Regions from separate parts of the Sphingomonas sp. R86521 genome, predicted to be linked through region 1. Evidence: predicted binding sites of a transcription regulator. Region 1 holds the regulator's gene; each other region holds the start of a gene.
What was found. Region 1 encodes LexA, which represses DNA repair genes until DNA is damaged. Its sites were predicted from a motif close to GTTCCNCNCTTGTTCT; they were not measured.
Positions count from the first base shown of each region.

Region 1 (7,580 bases):
CGTACAGGATCGGCCGGAGCCTGGACATCAGCGAGTGCCGATCGGCGCGTAGTCGCGCTGTGCGGCACCGTTGTACAGCTGGCGCGGACGGCCGATCTTCTGGTCGGGATCGGTGATCATCTCGTTCCACTGCGCGACCCAGCCGACGGTGCGGGCGAGCGCGAAGAGAACGGTGAACATCGAGGTCGGGAAGCCGATCGCCGAGAGGATGACGCCCGAATAGAAGTCGACGTTCGGGAACAGCTTCTTCTCGATGAAGTACGGATCGCTGAGCGCGAGACGCTCGAGTTCGATCGCGACGTCGAACACGGGGTCGGTGACGCCGAGCTCGCCGAGCACTTCCTTGACGGTGGTCTGCATCACCGTCGCGCGCGGATCGTAGTTCTTGTAGACGCGGTGGCCGAAGCCCATCAGGCGGAACGGATCGTTCTTGTCCTTCGCGCGGGCGATGAACTCGGGGATCCGGTCGACCGTGCCGATCTCGCGCAGCATGTTGAGCGCGGCTTCGTTGGCGCCGCCATGTGCGGGGCCCCACAGGCAGGCGATGCCGGCGGCGATGCATGCGAACGGGTTGGCGCCCGACGAACCGGCAAGCCGGACGGTCGAGGTCGACGCGTTCTGCTCGTGGTCGGCGTGGAGGATGAAGATACGGTCCATCGCCTTCTCGACGACCGGGTTCACCACGTAGGGCTCGGCGGGAACGCCGAACGTCATGCGCAGGAAGTTGCCGGTGTAGCTGAGCGAGTTGTCCGGATACAGGAAGGGCTGGCCGACGCTGTACTTGTACGCCATCGCGGCGATCGTCGGCATCTTGGCGATCAGGCGATGCGACGCGATCACGCGCTGCGCCGGATCATGGATGTCGGTCGAGTCGTGATAGAACGCCGACAGTGCCCCGACGACGCCGCACATGATCGCCATCGGATGCGCATCGCGACGGAAGCCGCGGAAGAACGTCGCGAGCTGCTCGTGCACCATGGTGTGGCGCGTAATCGTGCGCGTGAAGGTGTCGAGCTCGTCGGCCGACGGCAGTTCGCCGTTCAGCAGCAGGTAGCAGACTTCCATGAAGCTGGACTGCTCGGCCAGCTCGCCGATGGTGTAGCCGCGATGCAGCAGCACGCCTTCGTCACCATCGATATAGGTGATGTCGGACTTGCAGCTCGCGGTCGAGGTGAAGCCGGGGTCATAGGTGAACGCGCCGGTCTGCGCATACAGCTTGCGGATGTCGATGACGTCCGGACCGACCGTACCGGACATGACCGGAAATTCGACGTCCTTGCCGTCGACGGCCAGGGTTGCGGTCTCGCTCATGCTGTTATCCTTCCTTGGAATTCTCAGGCCGACGCGCTTTGGTCGGCGATCCGTGCGAGGCTCTCTTCGCGCCCGAGCAGGTCGAGCACATCGAAGATGCCCGGCGACGTCTTGCGTCCCGTCAGCGCGGCGCGAAGCGGCTGTGCGACCTGGCCGAGCTTGACGCCCCGCTCCTCGGCCACACGCCGTACCGCGTCTTCGAGCGTCTCCGTATCCCAGTTGTGCACCGCGTCAAGGGCAGCATGAAGATTGGTCAGCAAAGCTTTCGCTTCGTCGCTCAAAAGCCCCCGTGCGCCGTCGTCCATCGCGATCGGACGCAGGCTGAACAGGAACCCGGCACCGTCGGCGAGTTCGTTGAGGTTCGCGGCGCGCGGCTTCAGCGACGGCATCGCCCGGGTCAACAGATCGAGGCCACCATCCGGCAGCGCATGGCCGAGTCGGTCGGCGACCAGCCCGGCGAGCCGCGCGTCGTCGGCCTCGCGAATGTAATGGCCGTTGAGGTTCTCGAGCTTCTTCAGGTCGAACCGCGACGGGCTCTTGCCGACATGCGCGAGATCGAACCATTCGACCGCCTGCTCGCGGCTGATGATCTCGTCGTCGCCGTGGCCCCAGCCGAGTCGGAGCAGATAGTTGTCGAAGGCTTCCGGCAGAATGCCCATCTCGTCGCGGTACGCCTCGATGCCGACCGCGCCGTGGCGCTTCGACAGCTTGGCGCCGTCGGGGCCGTGGATCAGCGGGATGTGCGCGTAGATCGGCTCGGGCCAGCCCATCGCGCGATAGATCGGCAGCTGGCGGAACGCGTTGTTGAGGTGATCGTCGCCGCGGATCACGTGCGTCACGCCCATGTCGTGATCGTCGACCACCACGGCCAGCATATAGGTCGGCGTGCCATCGGAGCGCAGCAGGATCATGTCGTCGATCTCGGCATTCTGCACCGTGACCGATCCCTGAACCTGATCCTGGATCGTCACCGCGCCCTCGGTCGGCGCGCGCAGGCGGACGACGTGCGAGCGGCTCGGCAGGTCGCCGCCCGAATGGTCGCGCCACGGGCTGCGAATGCGCAGCGGCTTCTTCGCGGCCTGCGCTTCGGCGCGCATCTCGGCAATCTCGTCGTTGGTCATGTAGCAGCGATAGGCGTGGCCGGCCGCAACCATCTCGTGCGCGACCTGCGCATGGCGGTCGGCGCGCGCGAACTGCATCACCGCGTCGCCGTCCCAGTCGATCCCGAGCCAGCGCATCCCGTCGAGGATCGCGTCGATCGCCGGCTGCGTCGAACGCACCCGGTCGGTATCCTCGATACGGAGCAGGAACGTACCGCCGTTCGCCTTGGCATATAGCCAGTTGAACAACGCGGTGCGCGCGCCGCCGAGGTGCAGGAACCCCGTCGGCGACGGAGCGAAACGGGTAACCACGGGGGCGGACGGACGCCCGCGCGTTTCAGATGTTGCGCCCAATCGCGGGTGCTCCCAGACTGTAAGAACGATGGCGAATTCCGCCGTTGCCGCCCCTAGCATGGCCCTTGTGCGGCGACAAATGGGCTTGCCGCGATGGGTGGCGAGGACCGGCCGCGCGATCGAGCGCTGGCTTGAGGCGGAGCGCGACCAACTCGTCCTGTGGCTGCCGGTGATGCTGGGCGTCGGTATCGCGGCGTGGTTCGCGCTGCCCGATCCGGTGGCGTGGCGTGCTGCGGTGCTCGTGCTGGTGGCGATCGGCTGTGGCGGGCTGGCGACGGGACGGGGCGGCCGGGCGGCGCGGGCGATCGCGATCGGTGCGCTGGCCGCGGCGATCGGCCTCGGGCTGATCTGGGCGCGCGCGGACCGGGTGGCGGCGCCAGTGCTCGACCGGCCGACGGTGGCGAAGTTCGCGGCGCGGGTGGAAACGGTGGAGCCGCTCGCGGCACGGGCGCTTGTGCGGTTGACGTTGGCGCCGTTGGGACCGGCGACGGATTCGCGTGGTTTGCCCCTCGCGCTTCCGCCGCGGGTGCGGGTCAATCTGGCCGAGGATGATGCGCCCAAGGGGCTGGGCCAAGGCGTCGTCGTCACGTTGCGCGCGCGCCTGATGCCGCCGCCGTTGCCGGCGGTCCCGGGCGCGTACGACTTTGCCCGCGTCGCGTGGTTCGCGGGGATCGGCGCGACCGGGCGGGGTTTTGCGCCGGTCGTGGTGACGGGGCATGTCGACAGCGGGTCGGGGCTTCGCGGGCGTCTTTCGAAGCATATCACCGACAGCCTGGACGGCAGCGCGGGCGGGATCGCCGCGGCGCTCGCGACCGGCGACGTCGGGGCGATAAGCGAGGAGGATTCGGAGGCGATGCGCCGCGCGGGGCTTGCGCATCTGTTGTCGGTCAGCGGGTTGCATATCACCGCGGCGGTGGCGGCGACGATGCTGATCGTGATGCGATTGCTGGCGCTCAGTCCGTGGCTGGCGCTGCGGGTGCGGCTGCCGCTGATCGCCGCGGTGGCGGGGGCCGCGGCGGCGATTGGGTATACTTTGCTGACCGGCAGCCAGGTGCCAACGATCCGGAGCTGCGTCGCGGCGCTGCTGGTGCTGACGGCATTGGCGATGGGACGCGAGGCGGTCACGCTGCGGGCTTTGGCGGCGGGTGCCGTGATCGTGCTGATTGCGCTCCCCGAGGCGCTGGCCGGGCCGAGCTTCCAGCTGTCGTTCGCGGCGATCGCGGCGATCGTCGCACTGCACGAGCATCCGCGGATCAAGGCGCTGTTCGGGCCGCATGAGGAAGGGCGGGGGCGGCGGTTGCTGCGGGAGCTGGGGTCGCTGCTGCTGACCGGGATCGTCGTGGAGGCGGCGCTGATGCCGATCGCGGTGTATCATTTCCACCGCGCCGGGCTGTACGGTGCGGTCGCGAATATCGTGGCGATCCCACTGACGACGTTCGTCGTGATGCCGCTGGAGGCACTGGCGCTGGTGTTCGATGCAGTCGGCCTCGGCGCGCCGCTGTGGTGGCTGGTGCAGCACACGCTCGACCTGCTGCTGTGGATCGCGCATCTGGTCGCGGCGGCACCGGGTGCGGTGCGGTCGCTGCCGGCGATGCCGGACGGGGCGTATGCGGCGATGGTCGGCGGCGGATTGTGGATCGCGTTGTGGCGGACGCGGTGGCGGCGGCTAGGGGTGGTGCCGTTGCTGTTCGGTGCGAGCTGGGCGCTGGCGACCCCCGCGCCGGACCTGCTGGTGACCGGCGACGGGCGGCATGTCGCGGTGCGGACGGCGGCGGGCCTGGCGCTGTTGCGCGACCGGGCGGGGGATTATGTCCGCAACACGCTGGCAGAGAATGGCGGGCTGATCGGTGAGCCGCTGTTGCTGGCAGACCAGCCGGATGCGCGGTGCAGCCGGGATTTGTGCCTGACTGATATCGTCGCGCGGGGGCGGCGGTGGCGGATACTGGCGACACGGAGCGGGTACCCGGTGCCGACCGCCGAGCTGATCGCGGCGTGTCGCCTGGCGGATATCGTGGTCAGCGAACGCGGTGTGCCGCGGGGTTGCCGGCCACGGTGGCTGCGGTTGGATCGCTGGATGCTGCAGCGGACCGGTGGTGTTGCGATTACGCTGGGGACGGGACGGGTGGTGACGGTGCTGTCGCCGGAGGACGCGCATCCTTGGCGGGCCGTGGCGGCGCCGGTGCCGTTCAGGAACTCGCGGCGTTCCCGAGACAGCGGGCGTTTCGCCGGTCCTCGTCATCCTGACGAACGTCAGGATCCAGTTTCACAGGCGCCGCGCTTGTAACTCTGGATCCTGGGTCGAGCCCAGGATGACGGTTTTGGGGAGGTTTCGTCCATTCAAGACCAGATCTGCCGGTCACTGTGGGTGTTCAATAAGTACCCGCAGGGGGTGCGCTCGCGACCCTGGGCTCCCGCTTTCGCGGGAGAACTGGATGCGGTTTTCGGTCGAGGCGGCCCAGGATGCTCAGCCTGTGCTGAACCCGAACTTGGTTGGGTCGCAGCGTTGGGGGTCATGGCGCGGTCGGCCGGCCGGGTGACGGCTACGGTGGCTGCGACTGGATCGAAGGATGCTGTAGCGGACCGGTGGGGTTGCGATTGTGCTGCTCACGGGTTGGGTAGTGACCGGGTGGCCGGGGGGATGCGCACCTCGGCGGGCACTGAGAGTCGGTGGATGCCAGACACGTCGCCAGTTACGAGAACGTCGTCATTACCTAGAGCTTCGTCATCCTGACGAACGTCAGGATCCAAGGTTACGGACGGTGCGCTCGTAACTCTGGATCCTGGGTCGAGCCCAGGATGAAGGGTTTGGGGAGGGTCTCGCCTATTTCAGGACCAGTTCCGCCAGTGGGTCGGGCGGTCGACTTGTACCGGCAGCGACGGCGCGCGTGACCCTGGGCGCCCGCCTTCGGGGAGCCCAGAGCTTCAGTCGTAGCGGCGGAGGATGCCGGAGAGTTTGCCCTGCACGCGGACCTGGTCGGGGGCGTAGCGTTGGGGGTCGTAGGCGCGGTTGGCGGGGTCGAGGCGGACCATGGCGCCTTCGCGGCGGAAGTATTTGAGGGTGGCTTCGCTCTCTTCGATCAGCGCCACGACGATCTCGCCGTCGCGGGCGGTCTCGGTGCGGCGGATCAGGGCGTAGTCGCCGTCGAGGATGCCGGCATCGACCATCGAGTCGCCAGACACTTCGAGCGCGTAATGCTCTCCGGAGCCGAGCAGCGCTGCGGGGACTGCGAGCATCGACGATCCCTCGAACGCCTCGATCGGGACGCCGGCGGCGATCCGGCCGTGGAGCGGGATCTCGATCACGTCGTTGGCGGGCTGCGGCGTCGGCTTGACGTTGGCCGGGGCGGGCGCGGCCTTGGCCGGAACCTTCTTCTCGGCGCGCTCGGGCATCCGCAGCACTTCGAGAGCGCGGGCGCGGTTGGGCAGGCGGCGGATGAAATTGCGCTCCTCGAGCGCGCTGATCAGGCGGTGCACGCCCGATTTCGACTTGAGATCGAGCGCGTCCTTCATCTCCTCGAACGAGGGCGAGACCCCGGTATCCTCGAGGCGGTCGTTGATGAAGCAGACGAGTTCGTGCTGCTTGCGCGTTAGCATGGCAATCCTCCGTCCGGAACAGACTGGGAACTTCTATGGAACAAAATTTACCACGTCAAGCGCCGCGTTACGCGATCACCAGGATTTCCGCCGAGTTGCCGATGTGCGCAGCGGGCGCATTGCCAGGCCGGATGATCAGGCAGGTCGACCGCGCCAAGGTCAGCAGCATCGAGCTGTCCTGGATCGTCGAGGCATAGGCGCGGCCGTCCTTGAGTTCGGCGCGGAGATAGTCGGTGCGGGCGTTGTTGGCGGGGAGGTCCTCGCCGAGCAGTGCATGCGTAGTCTGCGGCAGCGGATCGCGCGCGCCCGCGATGTGCGCCACGACCGGGCGGACGAACAGCATCGCGGTGACGAACGCCGAGACCGGATTGCCGGGCAGGCTGAGCACGGTGGCGTCGCCGAGCTTGCCCGCCATCATCGGCTTGCCGGGGCGCAGCGCGATCCGCCAGAAATCGATCACCCCGCCGGCAGCCTCGATCGCGGGCCGGACGAGGTCGTGGTCGCCGACCGACGCGCCGCCGGTGGTGACGAGCAGGTCGCATTCGGCGCCGGCGAACGCGTCGCGCAGGGCATCGAGCCGGTCGGGAAGGATGCCTAGGTCGACGATGTCGACGGGCAGGTCGGCGAGCATTGCTGCCAGCATGATGCCGTTCGATTCGGGGAGCGCGAGCGGGTCGTCGGTCGATCCGGGGGGCACCAGTTCGTCGCCGGTGGCGGCGACCGCGACGCGGACGCGGCGATTGACGAGAAGGGTACCGTGGCCGCCGGTCGCTGCGACTGCGATGCGGGCAGGCGTGAGGCGGTCGCCCTTGCCGATCAGCCGGTCGCCGGTGCTGAAATCGAGACCGCGGGCGCGGGTGTTGCGGCCGAGTCGGGGTGGGCCTTCGCCGCTGAGGGTCAGGCGATAGTCCGACCGTTCGGCTTCTTCCTGGATCAGGACGGTGTCGGTGCCGGCGGGCATCGCCGCGCCGGTAAAGATGCGGACCGCTTCGCCGGGGTTGGCGGTGCCGGCGAACGGCCGGCCGGCGGCGCTTTCGCCGATCACGGTCCACGGCCCCGGCATGTCGTCGAAGCGGATCGCATAGCCGTCCATCGCGGAGAGGTCGGTGGCGGGCTGCGTCCGTCTGGCGAGGATGTCCTCGGCGGCCCAGCGGCCGGCGGCTTCCCGGAGCGCGACGGTTTCGCTACCGACGCGGCCGGCGAGCGCGAACAGGCGGGACT
Region 1 is NZ_JAXHBY010000001.1:2,841,974-2,849,553, reverse strand. It holds gene SJY20_RS13335 (hypothetical protein) at 1-28, opposite strand, end outside; gene gltA (citrate synthase) at 28-1,311, opposite strand; gene gltX (glutamate--tRNA ligase) at 1,335-2,825, opposite strand; gene SJY20_RS13320 (ComEC/Rec2 family competence protein) at 2,845-5,049, shown strand; gene lexA (transcriptional repressor LexA) at 5,688-6,359, opposite strand; gene SJY20_RS13310 (molybdopterin molybdotransferase MoeA) at 6,427-7,580, opposite strand, start outside.

Region 2 (7,580 bases), 2.1 Mb from region 1:
AGCTTTCGCATCCAGTTGCGGGCTCCCCGACCTGTCCGGCAATCCCCCGTTCGGCGGCGCGATCATGAGCCACGACATGGTCGAAGCCGCACTGCTGCGCCGCCGCGGCTGGGCGGTGCACATGATCATGATCGAGGACAGCCACGAGGAATATCCCCCGACGCTGATCGACCAGGCGGTCCGTGACCGGCGCTGGGCACAGGGCAATATCCAGCATCTCCGCCTGCTCGACAGCGCGGGGTTCCACTGGATCAGCCGGTTGCAGCTGCTGATCGGTGCGTCGGCCTATATCACCTCGCCGGCGTGGCTGGTGCTGATCGCGACGACCATCGCGCAGGCGCTCGCGGGCCAGACCACGCTAGTCGGTTCGGGCGGCAACTCGGCGGTGTCGCTGCAGGTGTTCGGCATCACTTTAGTTCTGCTGTTCGGACCGAAGCTGCTCAGCGTGATCTGGGCGCTCTCCAATCCGGCATGCCGTGCCGCGTTCGGTGGACGCCGCGCGATCCTGCGCTCGGTGGCGTTCGACATCCCGCTGTCGATGCTGGTCGCTCCCGTCACCGCGCTGACCCAGACGATCGACCTGATCAATATCGTCCGCGGTCGCCCCTCCGGCTGGGCACCGCAGAACCGCAACCGCGACGGGCTGTCCTGGGCCGACGCCTTCCCGCGCTATCGCTGGCACATGGCGCTGGGGTTCGCCTTCCTGCTGCTCTCGCCGTTCGCGCCGATCACCGCGTTGTGGCTGATCCCGGTCACGCTGGGCCTGCTGCTCGCGCCCGTCCTCGCGATCTGGACCGCCAGCAGCGCGCGCGGGCAGGCAATGGCGGATTCCGGGTATTTCCAGGTTCCGGGCTCGCCGATCGTGTCCGGCGATTCACCACGATTATTGTCGCCCGCGACCTAGCGGCACTTCGCATCGTCATGCGCGTTATCCCCGCACCTCTTTTCAGGACGACAGCATGATCACCAGCCTCGCGGAACTCGACCGCATCCGCGACGAGACCCGCCGCCTCGTCACCAACCGCTCGCTGATGTCGGCGGGGGCCGCGGTGGTGCCGATCCCGGGCGCGGACCTGGTCGCCGATATCGGGCTGCTGACGACGTTGCTGCCAAAGATCAGCGAACGCTTCCAGCTCGATCACGAGCAGGTCGAAAAGATGGAGCCGCACCTCGCACAGCAGGTGTTCGTGGTCGCATCCAGCATGGGCAACAACATGATCGGCCGGATGGTTACCAAGCGCATCGTCGCCGGCCTGCTCCGCCGCATCGGCGCCCGCCTGGCGGTCGGATCGGTGGCGAAGTTCGTGCCGTTCGCCGGCTCGGTGGTCGCCGCATCGATCAGCTTCGGCGCGATGAAGCTGGTCGGCAACGCGCATATCGAGGATTGCTACAAGACCGCCAGGGCACTGATCGAAGAGCCGTCGCAGGGCGTGCTCAGGGGCTGAGACGCGGCAACGCGAATTCGAACCGAAAACGGTTCAATCTCTCGCGTTAACCCTGATCGCTAGCCAGTTTCGCAACGGAATCGGCGTTATCCGGGAGTATGCATGCGCCCCTCCCGAAAGCCGATCGTCGCCAACGCAGCCGTCCGGCAGCCTATGGGCTGTTCGGACTCGGCGAGGACGACCGCGAACCGGTGACCGCCAACCAGAATGCGTTGCTGGCGCAGATCGGCGCGATCTGGCCGTTCACGCTGGCAACGCAGCTGGTCGCATGCGGGATGCTGGTCGGCGCGGTCCTGCACGAAGGGCTGGCCGCGCTGATGCCGCTGATCGGTGCCTATGCCGGCATCGTCCTGCTCGTCTCGGCCGTCCTGCTGGCGACGTTGCGGCTGCCCGCGATGCGGCGCTGGCCTGCCCACCAGCGCTATCGCATCGTGATGGCCGGGTCGGCGGGCCTCGCCGCAGGACTGTTCGCGCTGCTGTGGACGACGACGCGGATGCCGGTCGGCACCGTTCAGCTCGGCAGCTTCGTCGCGATATCGGGGGCGATCGGCGTCACCGCGCTCAGCATCCATCCGATTCGCGTCGCGACGCTGGGGTTCGGCGCCGGGCTGGTGCTGATGCTCGCGATCCTGTCCGGCATCGGCGTCGCGTTCGGCGTCGCGCTGCTCTTCCTCGGCTGCCTCGCGCTGGTCGCGCACCGCCTCGCGCGGGTCGACCATGATCTGGCGCTCGACCGCGTCGACGAGACCAGCGAAGGCCGCCTCGCGGTCAAGATGATCGCCGAATTCGAGGGGCATGGCACCGGCTGGTTCTGGGAAGCCGACCGCCACGGCCGCGTCACCTATATCTCCGCCAAGGTCGCCGGCGAACTTACGCATACCGGCGGCAACCCCGCCGGACTGCTGCTCACCGACCTGTTCCGGATGGACAGCGACAGCACCGAACGCACGCTCGCCTTCCATCTGTCGTCGCGGACCTCGTTCTCGGACTATTCGGTGTGCGCCGCGTTCGGTCCGCCCGTCGACGCCGCCGCCGTGCGCTGGTGGTCGATCTCGGGCCGTCCCGTGGTCGACGAGATCGGCCGGTTCCACGGCTTCATTGGCTCGGGCTCCGACCTGACCGAGAAGCGCAAGTCCGAAGCCGAGATCACGCGCCTTGCGCTGTTCGACGGGTTGACCGGGCTCGCCAACCGCCAGCGGATGCGGATCACGCTCGACAAGACGCTCATGCAGCAGGCTGGCCCGCACCGTCCGACCGCGCTGTTCCTGATGGATCTGGACCGGTTCAAGGCGGTCAACGACACGCTGGGCCACCAGGCCGGCGACGCGCTGCTCAAACAGGTCGCGCAGCGGCTGCAACGCGGGGTCGGCGATACCGGACTGGTCGGTCGCCTGGGCGGCGACGAATTCCAGGTCGTGCTGCCCGGGATCGACAGTCGCGAGGCGCTGGCGACGCTGGCACGCGACCTCATCACCGCGCTGTCGCAACCCTATTTCATCGGCGGTGCATCGGTCACGATCGGCTGTTCGGTCGGGATCGCCGTGGCGCCGCAGCAGGGCGAGGATTCGGAGACGCTGGTCCGCAACGCCGACCTCGCGCTCTACGCCGCAAAGGGCGACGGCCGCGGTGTCCACCGCTTCTATTCCGACGACATGCTGACCGGCGCACGGACCCGCAAGCAACTCGAGGACGACCTGCGCACCGCGGTGTCCGAAGGCGCGTTCCACCTAGCCTATCAGCCGGTGGTCAGCACCCGGTCGACGCGGATCGTCGGCTATGAGGCGCTGATCCGCTGGACCCACCCGACCCGCGGCAACGTCTCCCCTGCCGATTTCATCCCGATCGCCGAGGAATGCGGGCTGATCGAGGCGATCGGCGAATGGGTCCTGCGCACCGCCTGTATCGAGGCTGCGCGCTGGCTCGGCGACATCCGCGTCGCGGTCAACGTCTCGCCGATCCAGTTCGCCAACCCGGTGCTGCCCGCGCTGGTCACCAGCGCGCTGGCGCAATCGGGGATCGCACCGGGCCGGCTCGAACTCGAGATCACCGAAGGCGTGTTCCTCGACGAGACGCAGTCCTCGGACCAGATGTTCAAGGCGCTGAAGGGTGTCGGCGTCCGCCTCGCGCTCGACGATTTCGGCACCGGCTATTCGTCGCTCGGCTATCTGCGCAACGCGCCGTTCGACAAGATCAAGATCGACCAGTCGTTCGTGAAGGGCGCCGCCCAGCCCGGCAATCGCAACGCCGCGATCATCAAGGCGATCGTCACGCTCGCCGATACGCTGGGGATGGAGACGACCGCGGAGGGCGTCGAGATCCAGGACGAGATCGACCTGATTCGCGAACTCGGCTGCACCCATATCCAGGGCTATGTCTATGGCCGCCCCGCCCCTGCCGAAGAGGTGCTGGTACAACTCGGCGTGCAGTCCGGCGTCGCCACCCCGAGCGGGTTCAAGGTCAGCCGCAGCCCGCGCACCAAGATGCTGCGCTCCGCTCGGATCGCGATCGACGGCACCCGCGGCGCGGTCCGCATCCGCAACATCTCGCCAAAGGGCGCGATGATCGACGGCCTGGAGATCGAGGGCGATCCCGCCGGGCTCGAGATGCAGATCGAACTGCTCGAGGACGAGATGATCGCCGCGCACATCCGCTGGGCCAAGGACGGCAAGGCGGGGATCGAGTTCGTCGAAGCCTTCAACCTCGACCGCCTCACCGCAGCCCCGGTGTCCAGGATCGTCCGCCGGACCGCTTGAACATCACGGCCTGAACGCAACGACAGTGCCGGCCGGTACCCCCGTACCAGCGCATCAAAATATTTTCGTTCGCCGTCCGTTCCCTTGCGTATCGCGAACCCCGCAGAACTCCGCGCGTCGCGCGTCCTGGGCGGTCGAAACCGTCGTCGTTCCCGATCGAACGCGCTTGCGTCGCTTCGCGGTTTGGCACAATCTCTTGGGGTTGCGTTCGGGAGCGGACCCAATCACTGGTAGAACGGTTCTCGCATAGCCATATGCAGACACGACGGTCGGGGTCGCCATGACGGCGGCGCGATCGGATTATGTTCCCCCTTTGATCCGCTCGGGTGTAACAGGGAGCGTGCTCCCGATTCGTACGGACCGAGCACGAGTGGGAGCGGTTTCGATGGACTACAGTAATAGCAGCCGGGATAGCGACATGACCACGGATACCCTCGAAGCAGCCGCGCCGGGCGCGACGCCCGAAGCCGCAGCGCCGGCCCAGGCTCAGGGCCAGCCTCAGGCTCAGGACAGCCATTCGGTACGCCCGCAGCCCTACCCCGTCGAAGTCGACCATAGCCGCGATGCGCTGCTGACCGATTTCGGCAAGGAAACCCTGCGCGACCGTTATTTGCTGCCGGGCGAGAGCTTCCAGGACCTGTTCGTCCGCGTCGCCTCTGCGTACGCCGACGACGCGCCGCACGCCCAGCGCCTGTACGACGCGATCTCGAAGCTGTGGTTCATGCCCGCCACCCCCGTTCTCTCGAACGGCGGCACCGGTCGCGGCCTGCCGATCAGCTGCTATCTGAACTCGGTGCCCGACAGCCTCAACGGCATCGTCGACACCTGGAACGAGAATGTCTGGCTCGCCTCGCGCGGCGGCGGCATCGGCACCTATTGGGGCAACGTCCGCGGCATCGGCGAGCCGGTCGGCCTCAACGGTAAGACCAGCGGCATCATCCCGTTCGTCCGCGTCATGGACTCGCTGACGCTCGCAATCTCGCAGGGCTCGCTGCGCCGCGGCTCGGCAGCCTGCTATCTCGACGTCTCGCACCCTGAGATCGAGGAATTCCTCGAGATCCGGAAGCCATCGGGCGATTTCAACCGCAAGGCGCTCAACCTGCACCACGGCGTGCTGATCACCGACGACTTCATGGAAGCCGTCCGTGCCGGCGCCGAATGGCATCTGCGCAGCCCCAAGGACCAGTCGATCCGCCAGACGGTCGATGCGCGCTCGCTGTTCCAGAAGCTGGTCGAGACCCGCCTGCAGACCGGCGAGCCCTACATCATCTTCGCCGACCACGTGAACAAGGCGATGCCCAAGCATCACCGCGAACTGGGTCTCAAGGTCTCGACCTCGAACCTCTGCTCCGAGATCACGCTGCCGACCGGCAAGGACCATCTCGGCAACGATCGCACCGCGGTCTGCTGCCTGTCCTCGCTCAACCTCGAGACGTGGGACCAGTGGAAGGACGAGAAGGGCTTCATCGAGGACGTCATGCGCTTCCTCGACAACGTCCTGCAGGACTACATCGACCGCCACGAGCCGGGGATGGAGCGCGCTGCCTATAGCGCGGGCCGCGAGCGGTCTGTCGGCCTAGGCGTGATGGGCTATCACAGCTTCCTCCAGGCACGCGGCCTCGCGTTCGAGGGCGCGATGGCGAAGTCGTGGAATCTCCGCATGTTCAAGCACATCAACGCGGCGGCCAACGAAGCGTCGATGCAGCTCGCGATCGAGCGCGGCCCCTGCCCCGATGCCGCCGACACCGGCGCGATGGAGCGCTTCAGCTGCAAGATGGCGATCGCCCCGACCGCGTCGATCAGCATCATCTGCGGCGGCACCAGCGCGTGCATCGAGCCGATCCCGGCGAACATCTACACCCACAAGACGCTGTCGGGCAGCTTCTCGGTCCGCAACCCGTATCTCGAAAAGCTGCTCAGCGAGAAGTCGAAGAACAGCGACGCGGTGTGGAACTCGATCCTCGAACAGGGCGGTTCGGTCCAGCATCTCGACTTCCTCTCGACCGAGGAAAAGGACTGCTACAAGACGTCGTTCGAGATCGACCAGCGTTGGCTCCTGGAACTGGCGGCGGATCGCACCCCGTACATCGACCAGGCGCAGTCGCTGAACCTGTTCATCCCGGCGGACGTCGAGAAATGGGACCTGCTGATGCTCCACTTCCGCGCCTGGGAGCTCGGCATCAAGTCGCTCTATTACCTGCGCTCGAAGAGCGTCCAGCGCGCGGGCTTCGCCGGCGGGGTCGAGGCCGACAACACCATCGACCTGCGCCAGATCGAGGTCGAGTCGAAGGATTACGACGAGTGCCTCGCCTGTCAGTGACACCGCGTTGCGCCAGTAACTGAACGACCGCACGACGGGGCATCTCAGGATGCTCCGTCGTCTGTCGTTGTGCACGATCGCACCCCTGCCTACGGCAGCGCCTCCGATCATGAATTTTACGGCACAAAGGAGAAATTCCGCACCGCCAGCGTAGCTACCCGGGGACCGCGCAAGACCGTGCGCGTCGGCAGAGCTGGAGACTACCGATGACGACGGCAACCAGGGCGGCAACGCCCAAGCCGGGCCATCACCCGAAGCCACCCGGCCACCCGCCGACGCGAACGCTCGATGCGCTCAACTTCTTCCTCGCCGATGTCCGCGACGGCCTCGGCCCCTATCTCGCGATCTACCTGCTCGTCGTCCGCGGCCCGTCGCACGGCTGGAACGAGGCGACCGTAGGGATGGTGCTCACCATCGCCGGGATCGTCGGCCTGTTGTCGCAGACGCCGGCCGGCGGCCTGATCGATCGCAGCAGGAACAAGCCCCGCATCGTCATCGTCGCGGCGTTGCTGGTCACGCTCAGCAGCCTGTCGCTGCCGATCGTCTCGGGCTTCACCATGGTCACGATCACGCAATCGATCGCCGCGGCGGCGGGCGCGATCTTCGCGCCGGCGATATCGGGGATCACGCTGGGCCTGGTCGGGCCGAAGCTGTTCGCCCGGCGGGTCGGCCGAAACGAAGCGTTCAACCATGCCGGCAACGCGGTCTCGGCGGCGATCGCGGGCGTCCTCGCCTGGTCGTTCGGGCCGGTGGTGGTGTTCTGGCTGATGGCGGCGCTGACCGTGGCGAGCATCGTCGTCACGCTTCGCCTGGACAACCGCGACATCGACAACGCGGTGGCGCGCGGGCTCGACTGCGAACCCGACGACGATTGCGAGGAACCGAGCGGCTGGAAGACGCTGATCGAGAACCGCCCGCTGATGATCTTCGCCGCTGCGGCCTTCACCTTCCACCTCGCCAACGCGGCGATGCTCACCTCGGTCAGCCAGCTGCTGGGGCGCACCGTCGGCACCGACAAGGCGACCTCGCTGACCGCGGCGTGCATCGTCGCGGCGCAGCTGG
Region 2 is NZ_JAXHBY010000001.1:738,093-745,672, reverse strand. It holds gene mdoH (glucans biosynthesis glucosyltransferase MdoH) at 1-904, shown strand, start outside; gene SJY20_RS03585 (hypothetical protein) at 960-1,445, shown strand; gene SJY20_RS03580 (EAL domain-containing protein) at 1,544-4,198, shown strand; gene SJY20_RS03575 (ribonucleoside-diphosphate reductase subunit alpha) at 4,584-6,518, shown strand; gene SJY20_RS03570 (MFS transporter) at 6,725-7,580, shown strand, end outside.
Region 2: the regulator LexA is predicted to act here: its motif matches at 4,503-4,518, upstream of SJY20_RS03575 (ribonucleoside-diphosphate reductase subunit alpha).

Region 3 (7,580 bases), 2.7 Mb from region 1:
TCACCGGTCGTCGCACGCACGCCCCGTATCGCCCGCCCGCCGCGTGTTTTCGTGGTGAGCGAGGGAGACCTTGCGGCGCATGCAGCGTTTATGAGCAGGATCAAGGATCCGATCTGGGGGGCCGCGGCGTCCGGATGACGCTGAGCGGACGGAGCCAACAGGACCGTCCGGCCAATGAGGAGACTATAATGGATATCCGGATTTCTGGTCATCAGGTCGCCACCGGCGATGCGCTCAACAGCCATGTGGAAGACCGACTCCAGGGTATCGCCGATAAATATTTCTCGCGCGCGATTTCAGCGGAAGTAACCTTCGGAAAGGGTCCGCACGACGCCGGGTTCACCTGCGATATCGTCGCGCACGTCATGAAAGGCCTCGTCCTCAAGGGGCATTCTGACGCCTATGACGCCCGTGCCGCGTTCGACGGCGCCGCCGCCAAGATCGAGACGCAGCTGCGCCGCTACATGCGCCGCCTGAAGGATCGCCATGCCGGCGAGGCCGTCGCGGCCGCGGAGAGCATCGGCTACGACAATGCGGGCTATACGCTGTTCCAGGAAAGCTTGGGGGAAGAGGACGTCGCGGACGCCCCCCTGATCATCGCCGAGACCCGCGTCGATATTCCCGTCGCCAGCGTCTCCGACGCGGTGATGATGCTCGATCTACGCAACACTGCGGCGTTGCTGTTCGAGAATGCCGGCACCGGCGCGCACAACATGGTGTATCGCCGCGGTGACGGCACGATCGGCTGGGTCGAGCCACAACGCGCCGCAGCGCCGTCGGCTACGGCATAGCCTTTATACCCCCGCGCACGCTAAGGCGCTGTGCGGGGGCTTACAGATTCATGGCACGGCAATGAACGATTTCAGCGATATGCTGCGCGAGGACGCCGTGCTGACAGGCGTCGTCGCCGCGAACAAGAAAGCCGTGCTCCAGCATTTGGCAAGCGTAGCGGCGACCGTGATCCACGGCGATGCGAAGCTTATCGCGGAGCGCCTCGCCGCACGTGAGAAGCTGGGATCGACCGGGTTTGGCGGCGGTGTCGCGATCCCGCATGCCAAGATCGAAGGGCTCGAACAGGTGACCGCGGTCTTCGCGCGACTGGCGCAGCCGGTCGATTTCCAGGCGGTCGACGATCTGCCGGTCGATCTGGTCTTCCTGCTGCTGTCGCCGACCGATGCCGGTGCCGTCCACCTGAAGGCGCTCGCGCGGGTGTCGCGGCGGCTGCGCGACCAGGCGTTCCTGGCGAAGCTGCGCGGGACCGGATCGCGCGATACACTGTATGCGCTGTTCGCGACGGACGAGACGCGCGATGCCGCCTGAGAGTGGCGCGCAGGCGCATTTCCGCGCGCTCGAAGCTTTGTACGCAGCGGCGCCGATCAACCAGTTATTCGAATCGACGCTCGAGATCCCGGAAAGCGGGGTTGCGCGAATCCGGTTCACGATCGACGAGCGCCATTATCATGCTGGCGGCGCGGCGCACGGCACCAGCTATTTCAAGATGCTCGACGACGCCGCCTTCTACGCCGCGAACAGCCTCGTCACCGATCGATTCCTGCTGACGACGGCGTTCAACCTGCTGCTCACGCGGCCGTTGAAGGCCGGGCCGGTCATCGCCGAGGGACGCTGGATCAGCGGCAAGCGGCGGGTGTTCGTCGCCGATGCCCGGTTGATCGACGCCGACGGGGAAGAGGCCGCGCGGGGTACGGGTACGTTCATGCGCTCGCGCATCCCGCTTGCCGACCTGCCCGGCTATCGCATCAGTATCCCGTCGTGACCGGCCGACTGCCAACGACTGTCATCGCCACCGCCCTGCTCCGTCGTGTCAACGATTCTGGTGGCTCCGGCATGGTGCTGGCGAAGGGCACGCAAGACGGATCGATGCTGGTTGTTGCGATCGATCGGGGTGGCTCCCCCAAGCTGCTGGAGCGCGGATTCGGCGAGGGCGGCCGCGCGATATTGATCGACTCGACTCCGACCGAGGACCTCGACGGGTATTGGCGCCGCCGTCGTGCCCGCGACCCCGATCTATGGGTTATCGAGGTGGACATCGCAGGCGCGGAACGCTTCGCCGCGGAAGTGATGCTCGACGATTGACTTGAATCCCCTGTGAACCGAGGGGGATTACAACGAAAATCGCGTTGTGTCGGTGCGGGTGCGATCCGGGTCGATTACGCAGTCGGGGGGATGCCCGGACGAGTGGCCTAGCCGCTCGGGTCCGTGGTCCAACCGCATATTAACTCGAGTGAATGACGATTTTGCAGCGGGCCGCGACAATCGCAGCCATGACTTTCTCACTTGCCGGCCTGCTTGGACACAGCACGCCTGGCAGCGCAACGGAACTCGGTCGCGTCGCGATCACGACTCCCGTTTCTGCAAGCTACAACACGCTTCCCTCGGCAAATGTTCCGCAGATCGTGCCCGCCGTGACCCCCGCCTTCGATCAGGCCGTCACCACCGCACCGGTCGCAACCACCGAAGCCGAAGAATTCGATTCCCTCGCTGAAGCCGTCGCCGCGCAGGACGCCGCCGCCTCAAACGACTCGCTCCAGTGCCTCGCCGGCGCCGTGTATTTCGAATCCAAGGGTGAGCCGCTCGTCGGCCAGCTGGCGGTTGCCGAAGTCATCATCAACCGCGCCAAGTCGGGTCGCTTCCCGTCCGACGTCTGCGACGTCGTCACGCAGCGTGGCCAGTTCAGCTTCGTCCGCGGCGGCCACATCCCCGCGATCAGCGCCGGCAAGGCCTATCGTACCGCGATTGCCGTCGCCAAGGTCGCACTCGCCAGCGCGTGGAACAGCCCGGCTCCCAAGGCGCTGTTCTTCAACACCCCGAACCGCAGCCCCGGCGGCCGCCTGACCAAGATCGCAGCGATCGGCAACCACATCTTCTATCGCTGATAGCGCTGGGGCCGAGCGGGTCGCGCACAGCCGCTGGCCGGCTTGAACTCCACCCGCCCTCCTATCTTTAGACATCAGCTGGTCGAACAGTCCGCGAACGGGGTTGCCCTGTTCGCGGATTGTTCTATTTCCGGTCCATGCTCGATGTTCCTTCCGCCTGCACCGACGCCCCCGGCTCACCGCTGTGCGCCGCGGAGGTCGCACGCGGCGTCGTCCGCATGCTGCTCCGCCACGATCTGACCGCGATGGCTGAAGTCCCGCTCGACGGCGGCCGACGCGCCGACCTGATGGCGCTCGACGCGCGCGGCAACATCGTCATCGTGGAGATCAAGGTGTCGCGTGCCGATTTGCTCGGCGACGGCAAATGGCCCGACTACCTCGCGCATTGCGACCGCTATTACTGGGCAGTGCCGGCGGGGTTCGATACCGCTCCGCTCGAAGGCTCGGCGTTCCTGCCCGAGCGGACCGGGATCATCGTCGCCGATCGCTATGACGCCGCGATCGTCCGGGAGGCGCATTCCACCCCCCTGCCCGCGCATGTACGCAAGCGTTGCACGCTGGCGTTCGGGCGCCGCGCCGCGCGCCGGTTGATCGGGACGGTCGATCCCGATGCCGATGGTCTGATGTTTTAGGGCAAACCTAGAATTTAGGCCCCGATACGGCCTTCTGGGTCTTCTTCGGCGCGTCCTCGAGCAGCTTGGTCACCACCGGGTTGCGACCGTCCTGCTTGGCATAGGCGCGCGCCGACATGCCGGCCATGATGTCGGCTTGGTCCGGATCGGCACCCTCGTTCAGCAGGATGCGGATCATGCCGACGTCGCGGCGCTGCACCGCGCGGATCAGCGGCGTCTCGCCCGCCGAATTGCCCAGGTTCGGGTTGGCCTTCGCAGCGGTCAGGATCGGGATCATCCCCGCCTGCCCCATCGTCACCGCCAGCAGCAGCGGGGTGTTGCCCTTGCCGTCGCGCAGATTGGCGTCGGCCCCCTTTTGCAGCAGGAAGCGCAGATAGGTCTCGTCGCCGCGCTTGATGACGATGTGCAGCGCACCCTCGCCGGTGGTCACGTCGCGCGCGTTGACGATGCTGCTGCCGGGCTTGTTGAGCATTTCCAGCACGTCGTTGTTCTTGGCGTCGCGCACCGCGGACAGGAACTTGTACCCCGCCGATTGTTGCTGCGCGAGCGCAGGGCCCCCGGCGGTCAGGAGCAGGGCGGCGAGCAGCAGGCGGGTGGGCGACATCTCGGATTCCTTGGCGGCGATGCGGTGCCCGACGCTTGCGCTGCAACCGCGAACAGATCAAGGCTGGCGACATCATGACCCTAGTTCGATTTGCCCTGTTCGGCGCGCTTGCGCTGTCCGCCTGCAGCCCGGCGCCGGTCGCTCCTGCCCGCCCCCCATTGGAAGGCGCGCGGATCGGCGGCCCGTTTACGCTGACCGATCAGAACGGCCGCAGCGTCTCGGATCGCGACTTCGCGGGCAAATACCGGATCATGTATTTCGGCTACACCTTCTGCCCCGATGTCTGCCCGACCGACGTCCAGGCGATCGGCGCCGCGCTGAAGTCGCTGGAACGGACCGATCCGGCGGTTGCCGCGAAGATCGTGCCGATCTTCGTCACGGTCGATCCGACCCGCGATACGCCTGCGGTGTTGAAGGCCTTCGTATCGGCGTTCCATCCGCGGATGGTCGGGCTGACCGGCACGGTCCAACAGATCGAGGGCGTGAAGAAGGAATTCGCCGTCTTCTCTGCCAAGGGAGACCCCTCGCCCGGCGGCGGCTACCTCGTAAACCACAGCCGCCAGGCCTATCTGATGGCCCCGGATGGCAAGCCGATCGCGCTGTTGCCGCAGGAACAGGGACCGCAGGCCGTGGCCGACGAGATCAAGCGCTGGGTGTCGTGACGCGCTTCTGGGAAACCACGCCGATCGAACAGCTCGACCGCGGCCAGTGGGAGGCGCTGTGCGACGGCTGCGGCAAATGCTGCATCCATAAGCTTGAGGACGAGGACACCGGCGAGCTGGTGCCGACCAACGTGGCGTGCCGCCTGCTCGACCGGCGCAGCGGGCAATGTTCCGACTATCGCCACCGCCATGCCTATGTCCCCGAATGCGTCCGGCTGACGACGGGCAACGTCCACGGCATCGACTGGCTGCCGAGCACCTGCGCCTATCGCCTGCGCGCGGCGGGGGAGCCCCTGCCCGGCTGGCATTATCTGGTCTGCGGGGACCGCGAGGCGGTGCATCGTGCCAAGCAGTCGGTCCGCGGCTGGACGGTCAGCGAGGACGAGGCCGGCGAGTTGGAATACCACGTGATCGAGCGCGAGCTGTGAGCCGCCGGTGATCGACGGCTTGGAGATCGTTCGCCACCCGCGCGCCCGCCGTGCGCGGCTGTCGATCGATCCCGCCAGCGGCCGTGCCAAACTGGTGCTGCCGAAACGTGCGGCGCTCAAACCCGTGCTGGCCTGGGCGGAGGAAAAGGCCGGTTGGCTCGCCGAACAGCGTGCGAAACTGCCGCTGGCGATGCCGTTCGAACCCGGCACGATCGTCACCGTCGCCGACGAACCGCTGACCATCGCCTGGCAGGAGGGCCGCCGCCGCACTCTGTTGCGCGAAGGGGACATGCTGTCATGCTCGGGCCCGCTCGATACCGTCCCGCGCCGGGTAGAGGCCTGGATCAAGCGCATCGCGTTGGAAATGCTTACCCGCGAGACCACCGAGTTCGCCGCAAAGGCGGGCGTATCGGTCAGTCGCGTGGCGATCGGTGATCCCAAGGGGCGTTGGGGCAGTTGCGCGTCGAGCGGTGCGATCCGCTATAGCTGGCGGCTGATCCTCGCGCCGGGCTGGGTGCGTCGCGCGACCGTCGCGCACGAAGTCGCGCACCGCGTCCATATGAACCACGCGCCGGCGTTCCACGCGCTTGTCGCCGACCTGCTCGAGGCCGACCCGATGCCCGCGCGCGCCTGGCTACGCACGCACGGCGCCGCGCTTCACTGGGTCGGGCGGTCGTCCTGATAGCGATCGCGCGGCACGTCGCGCTGTAGCGGCTGGCGTCCCGCCGGTGCCTCGCGACGCGGCGCATCGCGACCGGTGACGCGGTCGATCCAGTCCTGGTTCAACTGTTGCGGCGGTGCCGGCGCGGGCTGGTCGCTCTCGATCGCCGGTGATCCGGAATCGTCGGCAGGAGCCGCCTGGCGCGCGGGGGCGGGGCGCTCGATCGGGTTGCCGTCGCCGTCGACCATCTGGCCGCCGTCCTGGCCCTGACCTCCGTCCTGGCTATTGTCGGGCTGGCCGAAATAGCTCTCCTCGTCGGGCTCCAGCTGCCATTCGGGCAGGGTTACCTGCGTCTCGAACTGTTCGATCGGGCGGCTGGCGGTCGCGGGCTTCATGAATGCCGCCCAGGCGCGCGCGGGCGCAGTGCCGCCGTGCAGCCCAGCGATCGGACGCGCATCGTCGCGGCCCATCCACACGCCGGTGGTGATCCCGCTGGAGAAGCCGAGGAACCAGCCATCCTTCGACGAACTGGTGGTCCCGGTCTTGCCCGCGACCGGGCGGCCGATCTGTGCGGCGCGCCCGGTGCCGGTGTTGACCGCGGTCTGCAGCAGGTCGGTCATCTCGGCAGCGACATAGGGCGCGACCAGCACGTGGCTGCGGTCGACCTCATGCGTGTAGATCGTCTGGCCGTTCGAGCTGACGCGCGTGATGCCGTACGGCGTCACGGCGACGCCCTTGGCGGCGACGCTGGCAAATGCGCGCGTCATGTCGAGCAGCCGCACGTCGGAAGTGCCGAGTACCATCGACGGATGGGTATTGACCGGCGTGGTGATCCCGAACCGCCGCGCCATGTCGGCGACCGTCGCGAAGCCGACCTCCTGGCCCAGCTTCGCCGCGACCGTGTTGAGCGAATAGGCAAACGCGGTGCGCAGCGAAACCGCGCCGGAATTATGACGTGAATCGTTCCGCGGGCTCCATCCAGCGATCGTCACGGGTTCGTCGACGATCGAATCCTCGGGCTTGTGGCCCGCTTCCAGCGCGGCGAGGTACACGAACAGCTTGAAAGCGGAGCCCGGCTGGCGGACCGCCTGTGTCGCGCGGTTGTAGATCGACGACACGTAATCCTTGCCGCCAACCATCGCGCGCACTTCGCCGCCGCGATCGAGCGCGACCAGTGCACCTTGCGCACCCGGCGGCGCATTCGCCCGGACTGCCTCATCGGCCTGGCGCTGCATCGACAGGTCCAGCGTCGTCCACACCTCTAGCGGCTGGGTGGTCTCGTCGATCAGCGTATCCAGCTGCGGCAGCGCCCAGTCGGTGAAATAGCGTACGCTGTTCTGCTTGGGCTCGGGCGCCAGCTTCAGGCCCTGGATGTCGGCATCGGCAGCCTGTGCCGACGTGATCGCGCCGGTCTCCTCCATCGTCTTAATGACGACGCCCGCGCGACCGACCGCAGCCTCGGCATCGGCGGTCGGAGAATAGTTGGATGGCGCCTTGACTAGCCCCGCGATTACCGCGGCCTCGGCCAGGCTCAGATGGTCTGCGCCATGCCCGAAGAATTTGCGCGAGGCCGCGTCGATCCCGTACGCGCCACCGCCATAATACACCTTGTTCAGATACAGTTCGAGGATCTGATCCTTGGTGAACTGGCGCTCGATCGCGAACGCCAGGATCGCCTCCTGGAATTTCCGCGCGAACT
Region 3 is NZ_JAXHBY010000001.1:105,660-113,239, forward strand. It holds gene dnaQ (DNA polymerase III subunit epsilon) at 1-138, shown strand, start outside; gene hpf (ribosome hibernation-promoting factor, HPF/YfiA family) at 189-791, shown strand; gene SJY20_RS00545 (PTS sugar transporter subunit IIA) at 853-1,320, shown strand; gene SJY20_RS00550 (PaaI family thioesterase) at 1,310-1,774, shown strand; gene SJY20_RS00555 (DUF1491 family protein) at 1,771-2,094, shown strand; gene SJY20_RS00560 (cell wall hydrolase) at 2,247-2,894, shown strand; gene SJY20_RS00565 (MmcB family DNA repair protein) at 3,032-3,526, shown strand; gene SJY20_RS00570 (ankyrin repeat domain-containing protein) at 3,534-4,130, opposite strand; gene SJY20_RS00575 (SCO family protein) at 4,205-4,792, shown strand; gene SJY20_RS00580 (YcgN family cysteine cluster protein) at 4,780-5,220, shown strand; gene SJY20_RS00585 (M48 family metallopeptidase) at 5,228-5,902, shown strand; gene SJY20_RS00590 (transglycosylase domain-containing protein) at 5,878-7,580, opposite strand, start outside.
Region 3: the regulator LexA is predicted to act here: its motif matches at 3,005-3,020, upstream of SJY20_RS00565 (MmcB family DNA repair protein).

Region 4 (7,580 bases), 1.4 Mb from region 1:
GGTGCTGGGCGACGAAACCCGCGCCCTCGATTATGGCCGTGACGCCGGGCGCGATATGGCCGGCGTGATCGAACGCATCGGCGCGAAGCGGTGGCGGCTGGTGCTACCGTACCCGCGTTTCGAGTCGGTGCTGGACGTGGTGGAGCTGGTACCGGCGCGATAGCATCCGACACGCGTGGAAGGAGACAGGGCGATCTTCGTCTGACTGAACAAGGAAATACTGCTCGTCCGCTTCGATCATTTGCCCGTTTGTTAGAAAAAAACGTTGCCATTCGTTAGGCTGGCTGGCCCGGATGACTGATCTACAGACCGAACTCTTCGAATAGCTCTCTTCGCGCCACGTCTGCGCCGCTTTCTCCCTCGTCAACTTCGCCTGGCGTCGCCCATAATGCCTGGCCAGCAAAGGGCCATTTCTGTGTTCGAACCGGAAAAGCAAAACACGCTGGTCGCGGTCGCGGTCGCGCACGAGCGGACGTAACGACGGGCGCTGCATCGGTTCGCCATAATGCGAGAGGTTCACGGTGCAAATCGACCGTTTGGAAATATCGTTTCGGCATCTAGCAGCTGATATCAGTTATCATTGGGCATGCTGACCGTATGCAATTTGCATGGTCAGATCGGACCGCGCGTACGTTCGGTTTAGATCGCGACTATTGTACTTCCGACACTAAATTATGCCGCCGCGTTCCTCAACGATGCCAGGCATTGTACGCGCACCCTTTGCAGCCGGAGGTCCGAAACCTGTCCCACTGCGGCGAGCGCAGCAGCAATGTGCTGCCTCGATTCCGCCTTGGTCGGCTCGATGGTGCGATCCTCGCAAAGGGCGGGCACCCCTGGGAGGTCCGTTCGGGTCGCGAGCAGTTTTAGGACTTCGACGGGATTGCTGAGCAGGGCGTCGCTCAGCGCACCGTCGATGGCTTCGCTGCGGGCGCCGTCCGTTGCCGTGCGAAGCGCTGCGATCGCGTCGATCCAGTCGGCGCGGCCGTCCGCCGCCTCGTCCAGGGCGATGTCCCACTCGGCGTTGGACAGCGAGGCGGCCGCGGCCGCTGCGCCATTCCGGTGGATCGCCTGTTCGACGGCATGTGCGGAGGCCGGGTCGCAGTCGGATTGCTCCCGGCAGGTCTCGAACTGTCCGCAAACCGATGCGGCGAGCGTCGGCAGCGTCCGCGTATCCTCCGCGACCGAGAGGCTGGCGGCGTTGCTGCAGGACGCCCCGGCGATGACGTTGCGGCAACTGCGGCGGTCGGCGCTGGCCATCGCCCGTCGGACACTCGCTGGGACATGACGCGTATAGCTGTCGAGCGCGTCGCGCAGGTCGGCGGGCGACAGCAGCTCGAGGTGTTTCGCCGGACACTGGCGTCCCAGCTGCGCGGTGTAGGGCCGCCAGACATGCTGCAAAGTGTCGGCCGGTGCGGCCGCGCCCGCCACGGAGGCGAGCAATATCAGACACGAAGCACGTCCGTAGAGTCGCATGGTAACCTCCGACTCGTACGGGATACTTGCCGCCTTAATCTCCTGCAATCGCGAAGATCGGGTGGACACGAGCGCACCCGATCCGCGCGTCAGCGCTCGATGTCGTAGGCCGCCATCAGCCGGACGATCGTCTCGATCGGCTCGGGCGCGAGATCGATACGAACCAGGGCGGGGGGTGGTGGTGCTGGTACGGGCTGTGACGTCACGGTCATCGCACCGAACGCCTGCGCCGACGTGGGCATCTCAAGGCTCACATCGCGGTATTCGGAATCCTGGACGCGCGACAGCCGCCCGAGCTTGCCGCCCGATCCTTCGGCGATGAGCCGCGCCTGCGCCTGTGCGTTGGCCAGCGCGGCTTGCGTCGCACGCTTGCGCGCGTCGGTGTCGTCCTTCAGCCAGAACGACCGCAGCCCCGCGTTGAGCCCGCCGAGGTGGCCGACCAGCGTGACCAGCGTACCGCCATCGCCGACCCGCGGGGTGTCGATCGTGACCGGCAGCGTCGCGACATAGCCGATGATCGCGCACGCCCCCGTCGACAGCCGCTGCTGGCCATAGGAATTCGAGTCGCACTCCTTCGACCGAACCTCGCCGATGGACAGGTTGGCCGCGTGATACTCGGCGGCGTCGTGCAACAGCCCGGTCACGCCGGCACGCATCGCCTTTGCGCCGTCGCGGAGTTTCGCCGCGGCCTCGTCGGACGTAATGCCCTCACCGCGCAGCATGAAGCCAACCGTCACCATGTCCGGCAGGGTTTTCGCCGTGCCACTCGCCGATACCAGGATCTGCGGCGTCGGCGGCGGCGTCTGCGCGACGACCGGCGACCCCGCAGCGATCAACAAGCTCAGCACGACGATCTTCATGAGAATTCCTGGCAATTGGGTCAACGTATCGCTTCACGACGCGCCGATGGTCCGCCATCGGCGGTGTGTTGTCGAGGACCGAACGGCCGAATGCGACCGTACTGCTTGCAGGCTGGCTGAAAACGCGACGGTTACCCGCGCAGCGCCGACCCGCTACGGATCTACGTCATGACCCCGATTCTCTACGGCATCCGCAACTGCGACACGATGAAGAAAGCGCGCGTCTGGCTCGATGCGCACGGCTTCGCCTACGCGTTCCACGACTACAGGGCGTCCGGCATCGACGCGGAACGGCTCGAGGACTGGATCGGCCGCGTCGGCTGGGAGGTGTTGCTCAACCGCGCCGGCACGACGTTCCGCAAGCTGCCCGAGGCGGACAAGGCGGATCTGGACGCCGCCAAGGCCACCGCGCTGATGCTGGCGCAGCCGTCGATGATCAAGCGCCCGGTGCTCGACACCGGTGATGCGCTGCTGGTCGGCTTCAAGCCCGAACGCTATGAGGCCGATCTCGAACGCTAAGGAGAGTCGCATGCCCGTCGCCACCTGGAACGGCACAGAGATCGCCCGCTCCGACGATACCGTCGTGGTCGAGCGCAACCAGTATTTCCCCGCCGACAGCATCGATCCCGCGCTGCTCGAAGACAGCGCGACGACGACACATTGCCCGTGGAAGGGCGACGCCCGCTACAAGACGCTGGTGGTCGACGGACAGCGAAACGTCGACGCCGTCTGGTACTATCCCGACCCGATGCCCGCCGCCGCCGAGATCAAGGGTCGGTACGCATTCTGGAAGGGCGTCACGGTCGCCTGACGCCCGTTCCAAACCCGTCACCCCAGCGAAGGCTGGGGTCTCGCGGGGGCGGGTGCCGTGGCCCGAACCGGGAGATGCCAGCCTTCGCTGGCATGACGGCCAGGGGGGGCATATGACGGGTGGATTGTACGCCGCCCGCACCCCGCGCTAAGACCCGCCGCCATGTCCACCACCTATCAGCTCGACACCGCGACGAGTCGCGGCACCCCGACGCCGACGCCGATGAAGCGCCTTACCGTGCCCGCGATCCAGCGGCGCAAGGGCGGCGAGCCGCTGGTGATGCTGACCGCCTATACCGCGCGAATGGCGCAACTGCTCGACGCGCAGTGCGACCTGCTGCTGGTCGGCGACAGCCTGGGGCAGGTGATCTACGGCCTGCCCTCGACGCTGGCCGTCACGCTCGACATGATGTGCGCGCACGGCGCCGCGGTGGTGCGCGGCAGCTTTCACAGCGTCGTCGTCATCGACATGCCGTTCGGCACCTACGAGGCCAGCCCCGAGGCCGCCTTCGCCTCGGCATCGCGGATCATGGCGGAGACCGGCGCGGCGGCGGTGAAGCTTGAGGGCGGCGAGGCGATGGCCCCGACGATCGCGTTCCTCACCGCGCGCGGCATTCCGGTGATGGCGCATATCGGTCTCACCCCGCAGGCGGTGAACGTGCTCGGCGGCTACGGTGCGCGCGGTCGTACCAACGCCGAACATGCCAAGATCGTTGGCGATGCGCGCGCGGTGGCCGACGCCGGCGCATTCGCGATGGTGGTCGAGGGCGTGCTCGAGCCGCTCGCTCGCACCATCACCGCCGAGGTTGCCTGCCCGGTGATCGGCATCGGCGCGTCGGCCGAGTGCGACGGCCAGGTCCTGGTAACCGAGGACATGCTGGGGCTGTTCGATCGCACCGCGCGCTTCGTGAAGCGCTACGACGACCTCGCCGGCCGCATTTCCGCCGCGGTCGCGGACTATGCAGGAGAGGTTCGGGCCCGGACCTTCCCGACACCCGACCAGACCTACGCCGCGAAGGATTGACCGGCGGATTGATCCGGCTTTCGTTTCACCGGCGGCACGGCTAAGGTCCGCCGCGCTTTCCCCTCAGATCCGGAGCTGTCCTTGGCCCTGCCGCCGAAAACCGATGAAGCATTCCTGCGCGAGGTCGACGAGGAACTGCGTCGCGACCAGCTTGCCGGGTTTTGGACCCGCTGGGGCCTGTGGGTCGCGGTGGCGGTCGTTGCCGCGCTCGCGGTGCTGGGCGGCTTCCTCTACTGGCAGCACCGCCAGGCCGAGGCTGCGGGCGTCGAGGGCGAGCAGTTGCAGGCCGCGTATAATTCGCTGGCCGCCAACAACGTGTCCGCCGCATCGAAGTCGCTCGGCGAACTGGCCGGGTCGAGCCGCGACGGATACCGCGCGCTGGCGATGTTCACGCAGGCCGACATCCTGTTGCAGAAGAACGACCTGAAGGGTGCCGCGCAGAAGTTCGCGACGGTCGCCGCCGATACGTCGCTGGCCAAGCCGTTCCGCGATCTCGCGCTGATCCGCCAGACCTCGGCCGAATACGACACGCTGAAGCCGCAGGTCGTGGTCGAGCGGCTGCGGCCGCTCGCGGTGCCGGGCGGCCCGTGGCTCGGCAGCGCCGGCGAGATGGTAGGCGTCGCCTATATCCGCCTCAACCAGCGCGCGCAGGCCGGGACGCTGTTCGGCCAGGTCGCGCGCGATCCGAACGTGCCCGACACGATCCGTCAACGCGCGGTTCAGATGGCGGGCGTACTGGGCGTCGACGCCACGCCGAATGCGACCCCTATCGAGGTATCCAAATGAAGAATTCCTATCGCGTAAGCGTCGCGGTGGCTGCGTTGCTGGCCCTTGGCGGCTGCGGCATCTTCAAGGGCGGGGCCAAGAAGACCCCGACGGTCGGCGAACGCGTCCCGATCCTGGTCTCGGAGAACGAGGTCGAGACCGACAAGACGATCGCCGACGTCCAGGTCCTGCTGCCCGCGGCGGCCCCGAACGACAGCTGGGCACAGCCCGGCGGCAACCCGGCGCACTCGCTCGGCCAGCTCGCGCTCGGCAACGCGCCGACCCGCGCGTGGCAGGTCGGGATCAACGGCGGCTCCAACCGCGAGCGGCTCGCCGCGGCACCGGTCGTCGCCGACAACAAGCTGTTCGTGTCGGATGTCGCCGCGGTGATCCACGCCTATGCCGCCGACACCGGCGCGCCGCTCTGGACCACCCCGCTGACCGAGGGCAAGCTCAACGCCAGCGCGCGCTTCGGCGGCGGCGTCAGCTATGACGACGGCAAGGTCTATGCGACCGACGGCGTCGGCGACGTCGTCGCGCTCAACGCCGCGGATGGCAAGCAGCTGTGGCGCGTCAAGCCCGGCGGCCCGTTGCGCGGCTCGCCCACCGTGTCCAACGGCTCGGTCTATGTGCTGACGCAGGACAACCAGATCTTCTCGCTCGATCAGGGCGACGGCAAGGTCCAGTGGGTCCAGTCGGGCACGCTGGAAACCCAGGGCGTGTTCGGCGTCGCGGCCCCCGCGGTCAGCCAGGGCACCGTGGTGGCCGGCTTCTCGAGCGGCGAACTCAGCGCCTATCGTTACGAGAATGGCCGCATCCTGTGGCAGGACGCCTTGTCGCGCACCTCGGTGACGACGTCGGTATCGAGCCTGTCGGACATCGATGCCGCGCCGGTGATCGACAACGGCAGGGTCTATGCGGTCGGGCAGGGTGGCCGCATGGTCGCGCTCGAACTCGCCACCGGCCAGCGCCTGTGGGAGCAGAACTTCGCGGGCATCTCGACGCCGTGGATCGCGGGCGAATGGCTGTTCGTGGTCACGGACGATGCACGCCTGGTCTGCCTGTCGCGCACCAACGGCAAGGCTCGCTGGATCGCACAGCTGAAGCGCTTCCAGAACGAGAAGAAGCGCAGCAACGCGGTGACGTGGTTCGGCCCGGTGCTCGCCGGCAACCACCTGATCCTGACCAATTCGCGCGGCGAGATCGTCTACGTCAACCCGGGCGACGGCGCCGTCGCCTCCACCGTCGAGACCAAGGCGGCGTTCACGCTGCCGCCGATCGTCGCGAATTCGACGCTCTACACGCTCGACCAGAAGGGCAAAATCACCGCGTACCGGTGATGGGTTGGGGGGAACTGCTGCTCCCCCCAAACCTCCGTCATTCCCGCGAAGGCGGGAACCCATACTGGCTAGCCGCGCGGCTCCATCTCGTCGTTGGAGGATATGGGTCCCCGCCTCCGCGGGGATGACGGATCGGAGCTGGGAGCACGCACCACGCATGTTCCCCTATCGTTCCAGACTTGCTACATCGCCCCCATGGCGAAACCCCAAAAACGATACGTATGCCAGGCCTGTGGGTCTGTCGCCTCGCGCTGGGCCGGCCAGTGCGCCGATTGCGCGGAATGGAATACGCTGGTTGAGGAGGCGAACACCGCCGCGACGCCGTTCCATTCGAAGCATAACCTCCAGACCGGTGGCCGCGCGATCCAGCTGGTAGGGCTCGACGCCGAGATCAAGCTGCCCGACCGGATGGCGACCGGTATCGCCGAACTCGACCGCGCGCTCGGCGGCGGCTTCGTCGAGGGCTCCGCGACGCTGATCGGCGGCGATCCCGGCATCGGCAAGTCGACCTTGCTGCTCCAGGCGGCAGCAAAGATGGCGCTGGCCGGCCAGTCGGTCGCCTATGTTTCGGGCGAGGAAGCCGCGGACCAGGTCCGGCTGCGCGCCCGTCGGCTGGGCCTGGGCGACGCGCCGGTGCAACTCGCCGCGGCGACTTCGACCCGCGACATCCTGACCACGCTGCAGACGCGTCCGCCCGCCTTGCTCGTGATCGATTCGATCCAGACGATGCACTCCGACCTGATCGAGGGCGCGCCCGGCACCGTCAGCCAGGTCCGCGCATCGGCACAGGAGCTCATCCGCTTCGCCAAGGAACGCGGCACCGCGGTGGTGCTGGTCGGCCACGTCACCAAGGACGGATCAATCGCGGGCCCCCGCGTGCTCGAACACATGGTCGACACCGTGCTGAGCTTCGAGGGCGAGCGCAGCCACCAGTACCGCATCCTCCGCGCGATCAAGAACCGCTTCGGCGGCACCGACGAGATCGGCGTGTTCTCGATGCAGACCGAGGGGCTGGCCGAAGTCGGCAACCCATCGTCGCTGTTCCTCACCCACCGCGATGACGCGATGACCGGCGCGACGGTGTTCCCCGCGCTAGAGGGCACGCGGCCGGTGCTGGTCGAGATCCAGGCGCTGACCGTCCGGCTGGCCAGCGGCGCGACGCCCAGGCGTGCGGTGGTCGGCTGGGATTCGGGCCGGCTCGCGATGATCCTTGCGGTGCTGGAGGCGCGCTGCGGGCTGAGTTTCTCGTCGGCCGAAGTCTATCTGAACATCGCCGGCGGCTACCGCGTGCAGGACCCCGCCGCCGAT
Region 4 is NZ_JAXHBY010000001.1:1,410,810-1,418,389, forward strand. It holds gene SJY20_RS06560 (DUF4893 domain-containing protein) at 1-163, shown strand, start outside; gene SJY20_RS06565 (NUDIX domain-containing protein) at 303-557, opposite strand; gene SJY20_RS06570 (hypothetical protein) at 673-1,428, opposite strand; gene SJY20_RS06575 (SIMPL domain-containing protein) at 1,563-2,333, opposite strand; gene SJY20_RS06580 (ArsC family reductase) at 2,502-2,852, shown strand; gene SJY20_RS06585 (DUF427 domain-containing protein) at 2,863-3,144, shown strand; gene panB (3-methyl-2-oxobutanoate hydroxymethyltransferase) at 3,307-4,167, shown strand; gene SJY20_RS06595 (tetratricopeptide repeat protein) at 4,249-4,953, shown strand; gene SJY20_RS06600 (PQQ-binding-like beta-propeller repeat protein) at 4,950-6,272, shown strand; gene radA (DNA repair protein RadA) at 6,468-7,580, shown strand, end outside.
Region 4: the regulator LexA is predicted to act here: its motif matches at 6,432-6,447, upstream of radA (DNA repair protein RadA).